Regions from separate parts of the Paenibacillus sp. FSL E2-0190 genome, predicted to be linked through region 1. Evidence: a T-box and tRNA genes for the amino acid it is inferred to sense, from the RefSeq annotation. Region 1 holds a T-box; the other holds one or more tRNA genes.

Region 1 (4,714 bases):
AATTGGTAATGTCCACAATATTATTAATTGGACGAACCCCAGCAGCCATCAGACGATTCTGAATCCACAGCGGTGATGGTGCAGGTTTAACACCTGCAATATAACGAACTGCATAATGGCTGCAGTATTCTTCATCTTCAATCTTGACGGAAATGGAATCCGCAGCAGGACCACTGATCTCAATCATTTCGCTTTTTGGATCAGGTAATTTAACTTCACGCCCAAGAATTGCACTTACTTCATAAGCAGCACCAATCATGCTGAGGCAATCTGAACGGTTCGGAGTCAGATCGAATTCCAGAATCTCGTCATCTAAGCCGAGGACCTTGGAAATATCCTGACCAATCTCTGTCCCTTCAGGCAGCACAAGAATACCTTCTTGTTGCTCTTTTGGAAGCAATTTATCATTCAGTCCCAATTCTTTGGCCGAACAGATCATTCCTTGCGACAGGACACCGCGCAGCTTGGCTTTTTTGATATCCAGTCCTGGCAGCTTTGCGCCAACCATTGCTACAGGTACAGTTTGACCTGCAGCTACATTTTTTGCGCCGCAAACGATTTGTAGCTCCTCATCTTGGCCCACATCCACGATACATACGTTCAGCTTGTCTGCATCAGGATGTTTTTCCTTTGATTTCACATAGCCGGTTACGATGCCGGAAATACCTTTATTGCGGCGCTCTACGCCGTCAATCTCAATGCCGGCAGCGGTAATCTTCTCCGCTAGCTGTTCGGCGGTTACTCCTTCAATCGATGTATAATCAGCCAACCATCCGGTTGATACTTTCATATCCGCTCACTTCCTTTATGTTTCAGATGTATTTATTTCACTGTCGTTCGCGCTGCTTCCTGTGGGAGAACGCTCCAAAGCCATTCTCCGCCACTATCAGCCAGCGCGCCCACAAAAACTAAACGCCCTTGAATTGCTTCACAAAACTCATGTCATTACTATAGAAATGTCGGATGTCATCGATGCCGTATTTAAGCATTGCAATCCGCTCTACACCCATTCCGAAAGCGAAGCCGCTGTACTCAGCAGGATCATAGCCACCCATTTTCAGTACATTTGGATGCACCATACCTGCGCCAAGGATTTCTAACCATCCGCTTTGCTTGCATAGTCTGCAGCCATCGCCGCCACATTTGAAGCAGCTTACATCTACTTCAACACTTGGCTCAGTGAATGGGAAAAAGCTCGGACGAAGACGAATGCCTGTATTCGGTCCAAACATCTCCTGCACAAATTGTTGCAGGGTGCCCTTCAGATCACTCATTCGAATGTTCCTTCCAATGACCAAACCTTCGATTTGGTGGAACTGGAAGGAATGCGTTGCATCATCATCATCACGGCGGAATACTTTACCCGGGCAGATGATTTTTACCGGAGCTTCACCGTTCATAGCCTGCATAGTACGAATCTGTACCGGCGAGGTTTGTGTGCGCATTAACAGGTCATCCGTTAAATAGAAAGAATCCTGCATATCACGTGCCGGGTGATTCTTAGGCAAATTTAGAGCTTCAAAGTTATAATAATCGGTCTCTACTTCCGGACCTTCAGCTACACGGTAGCCCATGCCGATAAAAATATCCTCAATCTCCTGTACGACTCTGCTAAGCGGGTGAATGCCCCCTTGCTGCATACGGCGACCCGGTAAGGTTACGTCTACTTTTTCAGCCTGCAGACGTTGCTGGGTTTCCTGCTCTTGAAAAGCCTCCTGCTTCGCGCCGATAATCTCCTCAATAGCACTGCGAACCTGATTCGCTACTTGCCCGATTACCGGACGTTCCTCAGCACTAAGTCCTCCCATACCGCGCAGAACCTCTGTAAGCTCACCTTTTTTACCGAGATACTTCACTCTTAGATCATTTAGTACCTGCGGATCCATAACCTCCTGCAGCTTAGCCAGCGCTTCAACCTTCAATGCTTCCAACTTCTCTTTCATGGCCGTGTACAGCCCCCTTCAATCATTGTCTAGTTCAACAAAAAAAGGCCTTTCCTCCCGGTAAGGGACGAAAAGACCGTGGTACCACCCTTGTTAGACAAGCTGATCTGTTCCCCTTAAGAGCTTCATTCCCTCTTTTGGCTGGACAGATACCTATCTCACTTTATACAGAAATAACGGTCTGTGACCGGTATCCCCTACCCTTCCCTATTAGACAGCTTAAGGAATTCAGGGAACTGCTCCGGAGTGAACTTCGACAGCTCTGCTTCTTAGAAACGCTCTCAATCCGCGGCGTCTCCTCCCTGTAAGTCAGGCACTGTGTACTCTTCTCCATCACTGCATTTCACAATTCATGCTAATTGTCAGGTATCTCTTTACTACAAGAGATATGTCTGTTTATTATATGCAAAATCTGTCGTTTTGACAAGCTGGACAAAATTAGGCTAATTTTTATCTTCTTTTAAGCTGGCTTTAAGCTTCAGAGCCATTTTTCCAACTTTTTTTCAGCTAACATTCAGCGGGGCTTGATAATTTCCATTACTAGGAAGGCTTGCTTATCCACTCGGGTGCACCTTCGCAGACTATTAACTATCCTATTGGGAGGAAATCAAATGCATGTACGGAGAATAAAAGTAGCTGCGGTGCTGCTAAGCACAGCTGTACTTAGCCAATCTGCAGCGTATGGAGCTCATGCCGCTTCGGCCGGGACTACATCCCCCAAAGTAGCAACAACAGCTACTGTATCCGCTCTGGATAAACTAGGCTCCATAGCCTTGAAGACTAACATCAGCGCAAAGCTGACGGATGTCAGCTTATTAACTCAGGATGGCGGAAATATTCTTACATACACACTCAGCTACTCTAATGGAAGCAACGCTAGCCTCAATCTGGTGGACTTTTTCTCCAAAGTAACTACTAGCGGCGGTACAGTTATTCAAGGAAGCCCTATTACCAGCAGTGCAACCATCAAATCCATTGCCGCGAAAAGCAGTCAATCTATCACCTACTATGTAAACATCGGCAAATCCACCTCTTTAAACGGGGTCAAAATTTCATTGTACGGATGGGACTTCAACACCACCGATTATCAAAAAAAGCTAGGGAACTTCACCGTACCAACAGGATATTCACAAGCTGTCGCCAGAGGGCAGAGTAAAAAGATCACCCTAAACAATCTCCCTGTAACCACCAAGGCAGAGAGCCTGCAAATTTATGAATATAACGGTAAGGTCTATGCCAAGGTTGGTGTTAGCTTCACTAATCAAGGAACCAAGGTGCTCAGTGATACTGGACTTAAAGGATACCTCGCTTCCGCTGGAGGATCTGTATTTGAACTCGCACTTGATGACACCAGCACCAGCTATAAAGTACAGCCTCAGGAAAAGAAGACGATCTACTATTTGACGGAAATCCCTTCTTATATGAAGACAGACAACATGGCGCTGCAATTTGCCGGAGAAGATGCCTCATTAAAAATAGCGTTGCCGGTTGTCGCCTACAATCTCCCCGCTGCAACAACACCGGATCTTGTCGTAGCCAGCAATGTCACGAAGAAGCTTACAATCAGCAATAATACAGTCGAAACACAGTTGAAAACGGCTAACGTCTATGCTGACAATGGCAACGCAAAGTGGACACTACAGTTCCGCATCAAAAATAGCGGCAACAAAGCAGTGAATGTGCCTGCCTATGAACTTGCTATTAAAGCCGCTGAAGGGTATAGCTTTCCGGTAGATACGAAGAGTTTTGCCAGCCTAACATTGAAACCGCTTGAAGAAAAGATTATTGAACTCAGCGCAGATGTACCACTCACACTCAATCAAGGAACATTGCAGCTGCAAATGACTGAGCCGGCTGCTGAGGGCAAGATCATTTTTCCTACCGCCTATTATCAGATCCCTTACACGCTGCAAACTAACAATTGGCAGGACACGGAATACCCCATTGAGAACAGTCACGGTACATTTGTTGTCAAAATTGCAAACATTCAAAGACTCCCTTGGTCCGACAAAGACCAGATCGTGGCTAAAATCAACATCCGCAACACTAAATCAACCTCTGTTCAGCTTCCTGCGCTTACAAGTGTCGTCAAAGCTGGAGAAAGTGACATCAGCAGCACTTCCCAGGTTGTCTCAGAAAGTACGCAAACCATCCTCGGTCCAAATGAATCGGCTGCTGTGTATGTCGTAGCCAATGTTCCTTATAGCTATACTTTCAATCAATTAAAAATCACCCTGCAAGAAACTTCAGGTGAAAATAAGCTTAACTTCCTTTCTCTAAGTACTACCCAACTGGACAGCCGGGTACAGAGTGTTGCAGCTGAAAATTCTTTCCATCTTGAGCTTGAAGGTAAAAAAGCGGAATTACTTGTACGCCGGACCCTCGTGTACCCAGGTACAGATTCAAATCTCTTGTACACAGAACTAGAAATGAACAGTGAGGAATCGCGTAAATCCGAACAGGCTCAACTCGTAGCCTATTACAAAACACAAGACAATCAATATTATGAAGCCGAAGTCACCCAGTCCAAAACCTCCACCAGTCCTAACGGAAAAAGTCTGGTCACCCTCTGGAGTAAGCTCCCTCTAGGTATAGATCCAGCGAACCTTGTCCTTTATATCGGGGAGGGTGTTTCAGAAGGCAAGCTTACCGCTCCTGACGGCCAATCGACGGGTTACATCAATACGGTATCACTTGGACTGAACCAGCTGGGAGTGGAGCCCAAAGGCAATCTTTTGAACGTGGAAATGTTTCCTTATACCCTATCCGTT
Region 2 (4,714 bases), 2.8 Mb from region 1:
GAACCATCACCATTAATAACAACAAAGAAAGAACTTTTTTATTCATTACTCTATTCCACCCCTAATTTTAGTTGGTTAGTAATCCGCAGAATCCCATCTTCACCCATTGTATAATTCACGGTTCAAATGGAAATTCTCTTTTTTCCAAATAAAGTATCATTAAAAGTAATAAACTTAACGTTTAGGCTCAAAAATAGCAATAAAAATACCATTATTATTAATAATCCGCTTTATTTCCGAACGAGATGGCCAGTCAGGTTGCGAACTTTCGGATTTATTGATACGATCATAACAAATATTATTAAAAATAATTATATGATTTCGGTCATTGTTTTGTACGATTCGGCTAAAACATAAGTATTGGAGGATCATCATGGATCGTGTTCTATATATTGTAAGTGCCACACATGAGCTAAATACTTATATCCCTCCACACCAGCATGAATGCTACGAACTAGTCTATTATTTACAGGGGGTAGGGACAACCAATGTTGGCCCACGAAGTTACCATTTTCGCTCCTCTTCTTTCGCGCTTGTGCCACCCAATCATAAACATGACGAGCACCACCGTGAGGATGCAAATGTATTATTTGTAGGCTTCCACTCAGAACACCCCAATATGAGTAATCTGCTCGGCGTATATGAAGATGATAAAGATCAGACCGTTCTTCAAATCCTGCTGCGAATGAAAGCAGAGTTTACACGCAAGCAAGACGGATTCTCTGAGCTTCTAAACCTACAAATGAGCGAGATTACCGTCCATCTTATGAGGCTTCTTAGTGCCTCTGGATATCAATCCCCAACAGAAGATCGAGTACAATATGTCCTTAATTATATGAATGAGCATTATCGCCATAAATTGTCCGTCGAAACACTATCAGAAATGTCCGGATATAGTTACGATCGTTTTCGCCATCTATTTAAAGAACGTTTCGGGTCTTCACCCCTGCGGTATTTGCTGTTAAAACGCCTGGATTATGCAAAATCTCTATTACGTCATACTCAGATGCAAATCTCTGAAGTATCTGCTGCTGCAGGTTTTGTGAACGATGCCCAATTCTGCAATATGTTCAAACGAGAAATAGGTCTTACCCCGCGAGCATTCCGCATTAATAATCAATCAGGTTAATCACTAATCAGATTAAAAAAAGCCGTTGAAATAGAGAAACTCTCTATTCAACGGCTTACTGCTGTAAACCCAAGGACATAAAGAAAAAGGTTTGTAAGATTGCTTATAAAAGCATTCTTACAAACCTTTTTAAGATACCGGCGAGAGGACTCGAACCTCCACGGTTTCCCACTCGATTTTGAGTCGAGCGCGTCTGCCATTCCGCCACGCCGGCACATATGAACTAAATGGAGGCGCCACCCAGATTTGAACTGGGGATAAAGCTTTTGCAGAGCTTTGCCTTACCACTTGGCTATGGCGCCATGAAAACTTGGAGCGGACGACGGGAATCGAACCCGCGACCCTCGCCTTGGCAAGGCGATGCTCTACCGCTGAGCCACGTCCGCATAAAATGGCTGGGGATATAGGATTCGAACCTATGAGTGACGGAGTCAAAGTCCGTTGCCTTACCGCTTGGCTAATCCCCAATAACATTTTAAAGTAAAATGGGGCGACTGATGGGTCTCGAACCCACGAATGCCGGAACCACAATCCGGTGCGTTAACCCCTTCGCCACAGTCGCCATATTAAGTTGATATTGTTGCCATTATTCATTTTAAAGTAAATGGGGCGGCCGATGGGTCTCGAACCCACGAATGCCGGAACCACAATCCGGTGCGTTAACCCCTTCGCCACGGCCGCCATATTAAACTTTAGAAAGAACTTGGCAGGGGCAGCAGGAATTGAACCCACACCAACGGTTTTGGAGACCGTTGTTCTACCTTTAAACTATGCCCCTAAAAACTGGTGGAGGATGATGGATTCGAACCACCGAACACTCACGTGAGCAGATTTACAGTCTGATGCGTTTGGCCACTTCGCTAATCCTCCAAGGATGGTGCCGGCGAGAGGACTTGAACCCCCAACCTACTGATTACAAGTCAGTTGCTCTACCAATTGAGCTACACCGGCATGGCACTCATTCTTTTGTGATGATAAATGGTGGCTCGGGACGGAATCGAACCGCCGACACGAGGATTTTCAGTCCTCTGCTCTACCGACTGAGCTACCGAGCCATGATGAAAATGGCGGAACCGACGGGATTCGAACCCGCGATCTCCTGCGTGACAGGCAGGCATGTTAGGCCAACTACACCACGGTTCCAAAAGATATAATTGCTTAAGTTAATTGGTTGCGGGGGCAGGATTTGAACCTGCGGCCTTCGGGTTATGAGCCCGACGAGCTACCGGGCTGCTCCACCCCGCGTCAGTAAGAAAGTGTTATGGTGGAGGCTGAGGGGATCGAACCCCCGACCCTCTGCTTGTAAGGCAGATGCTCTCCCAGCTGAGCTAAGCCTCCATAAACAACAATTGTTATTGTACCAAAGTCCACTAGGATAAATCAAGTGAAAATTTGGTGACCCGTATGGGATTCGAACCCATGTTACCTCCGTGAAAGGGAGGTGTCTTAACCCCTTGACCAACGGGCCATACTAATTAAAAATTTGTGGCGGAGAGAGAGGGATTCGAACCCTCGAGACGCTTGTGGCGCCTACACGATTTCCAATCGTGCTCCTTCGGCCAAACTCGGACACCTCTCCATATGGCTCCCCGAACAGGACTCGAACCTGTGACAACTCGATTAACAGTCGAGTGCTCTACCAACTGAGCTATCAGGGAATATTCATACCAGGCTTGATGCCTGAAAACTGAATCCGAAACGAATCTGCATTCTACGTATAGGATAAGCCCTCGACCGATTAGTATTGGTCAGCTCCATGCATTACTGCACTTCCACCTCCAACCTATCTACCTCGTCGTCTTCAAGGGGTCTTACTAATTGGGAAATCTCATCTTGAGGGGGGCTTCACGCTTAGATGCTTTCAGCGCTTATCCCGTCCGTACGTAGCTACCCAGCCATGCTCCTGGCGGAACAACTGGTGCACCAGCGGTACGTCCATCCCGGTCCTCTCGTACTAAGGACAGCTCCTCTCAAATTTCCTGCGCCCACGACAGATAGGGACCGAACTGTCTCACGACGTTCTGAACCCAGCTCGCGTACCGCTTTAATGGGCGAACAGCCCAACCCTTGGGACCTACTTCAGCCCCAGGATGCGATGAGCCGACATCGAGGTGCCAAACCTCCCCGTCGATGTGGACTCTTGGGGGAGATAAGCCTGTTATCCCCAGGGTAGCTTTTATCCGTTGAGCGATGGCCCTTCCATGCGGTACCACCGGATCACTAAGTCCGACTTTCGTCCCTGCTCGACTTGTAGGTCTCGCAGTCAAGCTCCCTTATGCCTTTGCACTCTGCGAATGATTTCCAACCATTCTGAGGGAACCTTGGAACGCCTCCGTTACTCTTTAGGAGGCGACCGCCCCAGTCAAACTGCCCGCCTGACACGGTCCCCGTACCCGATAAGGGTACTAGGTTAGAACCTAGATACGATCAGGGTGGTATCCCAACGGCGCCTCCACCGAAGCTTGCGCTCCGATTTCTACGGCTCCCACCTATCCTGTACAGATCGTACCCAAATTCAATATCAAGCTGCAGTAAAGCTCCATGGGGTCTTTCCGTCTTGTCGCGGGTAACCTGCATCTTCACAGGTATTAAAATTTCACCGGATCTCTCGTTGAGACAGCGCCCAAGTCGTTACGCCATTCGTGCGGGTCAGAATTTACCTGACAAGGAATTTCGCTACCTTAGGACCGTTATAGTTACGGCCGCCGTTTACTGGGGCTTCGGTTCATAGCTTCGGGTTACCCCTAACCACTCCCCTTAACCTTCCAGCACCGGGCAGGCGTCAGCCCGTATACTTCGCCTTGCGGCTTCGCACAGACCTGTGTTTTTGCTAAACAGTCGCTTGGGCCTTTTCACTGCGGCCCCCTCGTGCTATTCACACTACCGGGGCACCCCTTCTCCCGAAGTTACGGGGTCATTTTGCCGAGTTCCTTAACGAGAGTTCTTCCGCGCGCCTTAGAATTCTCTTCTCGCCTACCTGTGTCGGTTTGCGGTACGGGCACCTTCTCCTGGCTAGAGGCTTTTCTTGGCAGTGTGAGATCATGACCTTCGCTACTATAATTTTCGCTCCCCATCACAGCCCAGCCTTAATGATGTGCGGATTTGCCTACACATCAGCCTCACTGCTTAGACGGACATCCATCAGTCCGCGTCACTACCCTCCTGCGTCACCCCATCGCTCATAGCGGATTACGGTGGTACAGTAATTTCAAACTGTTGTCCTTCGACTACGCCTTTCGGCCTCGCCTTAGGTCCCGACTTACCCTGAGCGGACGAGCCTTCCTCAGGAAACCTTGGGCTTTCGGCGGATCAGATTCTCACTGATCTTTTCGTTACTCATACCGGCATTCTCACTTGTGTAGTGTCCAGCGCTCTTTTCAGTACACCTTCAACCCCTACACAACGCTCCCCTACCCCAGATACATAGTATCTAGCCATAGCTTCGGTGGTGTGTTTAGCCCCGTTACATTTTCGGCGCAGAGTCACTCGACCAGTGAGCTATTACGCACTCTTTCAATGGTGGCTGCTTCTAAGCCAACATCCTGGTTGTCTGTGCAACTCCACATCCTTTCCCACTTAACACAC

Evidence for each region. The T-box of region 1 lies ahead of pheS (phenylalanine--tRNA ligase subunit alpha). A T-box ahead of a tRNA ligase gene usually reads a tRNA of that ligase, here a tRNA-Phe.
Region 2: it encodes a tRNA-Phe, which carries the amino acid that the T-box ahead of pheS (phenylalanine--tRNA ligase subunit alpha) is inferred to sense. The anticodon was not compared.

The regions. Positions count from the first base shown of each region.
Region 1 covers NZ_CP150306.1:1,921,929-1,926,642, reverse strand. Annotated here, with positions in the region: gene pheT (phenylalanine--tRNA ligase subunit beta) at 1-790, opposite strand, end outside; gene pheS (phenylalanine--tRNA ligase subunit alpha) at 909-1,943, opposite strand; T-box leader at 2,004-2,289, opposite strand; gene NST25_RS08180 (hypothetical protein) at 2,555-4,714, shown strand, end outside.
Region 2 covers NZ_CP150306.1:6,118,236-6,122,949, forward strand. Annotated here, with positions in the region: gene NST25_RS26775 (BMP family ABC transporter substrate-binding protein) at 1-46, opposite strand, end outside; gene NST25_RS26780 (AraC family transcriptional regulator) at 374-1,129, shown strand; tRNA gene NST25_RS26785 (tRNA-Leu) at 1,265-1,343, opposite strand; tRNA gene NST25_RS26790 (tRNA-Cys) at 1,358-1,431, opposite strand; tRNA gene NST25_RS26795 (tRNA-Gly) at 1,441-1,515, opposite strand; tRNA gene NST25_RS26800 (tRNA-Gln) at 1,522-1,596, opposite strand; tRNA gene NST25_RS26805 (tRNA-His) at 1,616-1,691, opposite strand; tRNA gene NST25_RS26810 (tRNA-His) at 1,735-1,810, opposite strand; tRNA gene NST25_RS26815 (tRNA-Trp) at 1,834-1,907, opposite strand; tRNA gene NST25_RS26820 (tRNA-Tyr) at 1,914-1,999, opposite strand; tRNA gene NST25_RS26825 (tRNA-Thr) at 2,005-2,080, opposite strand; tRNA gene NST25_RS26830 (tRNA-Phe) at 2,109-2,184, opposite strand; tRNA gene NST25_RS26835 (tRNA-Asp) at 2,195-2,272, opposite strand; tRNA gene NST25_RS26840 (tRNA-Met) at 2,298-2,374, opposite strand; tRNA gene NST25_RS26845 (tRNA-Val) at 2,392-2,467, opposite strand; tRNA gene NST25_RS26850 (tRNA-Glu) at 2,523-2,597, opposite strand; tRNA gene NST25_RS26855 (tRNA-Ser) at 2,616-2,708, opposite strand; tRNA gene NST25_RS26860 (tRNA-Asn) at 2,712-2,787, opposite strand; rRNA gene NST25_RS26865 (23S ribosomal RNA) at 2,848-4,714, opposite strand, start outside.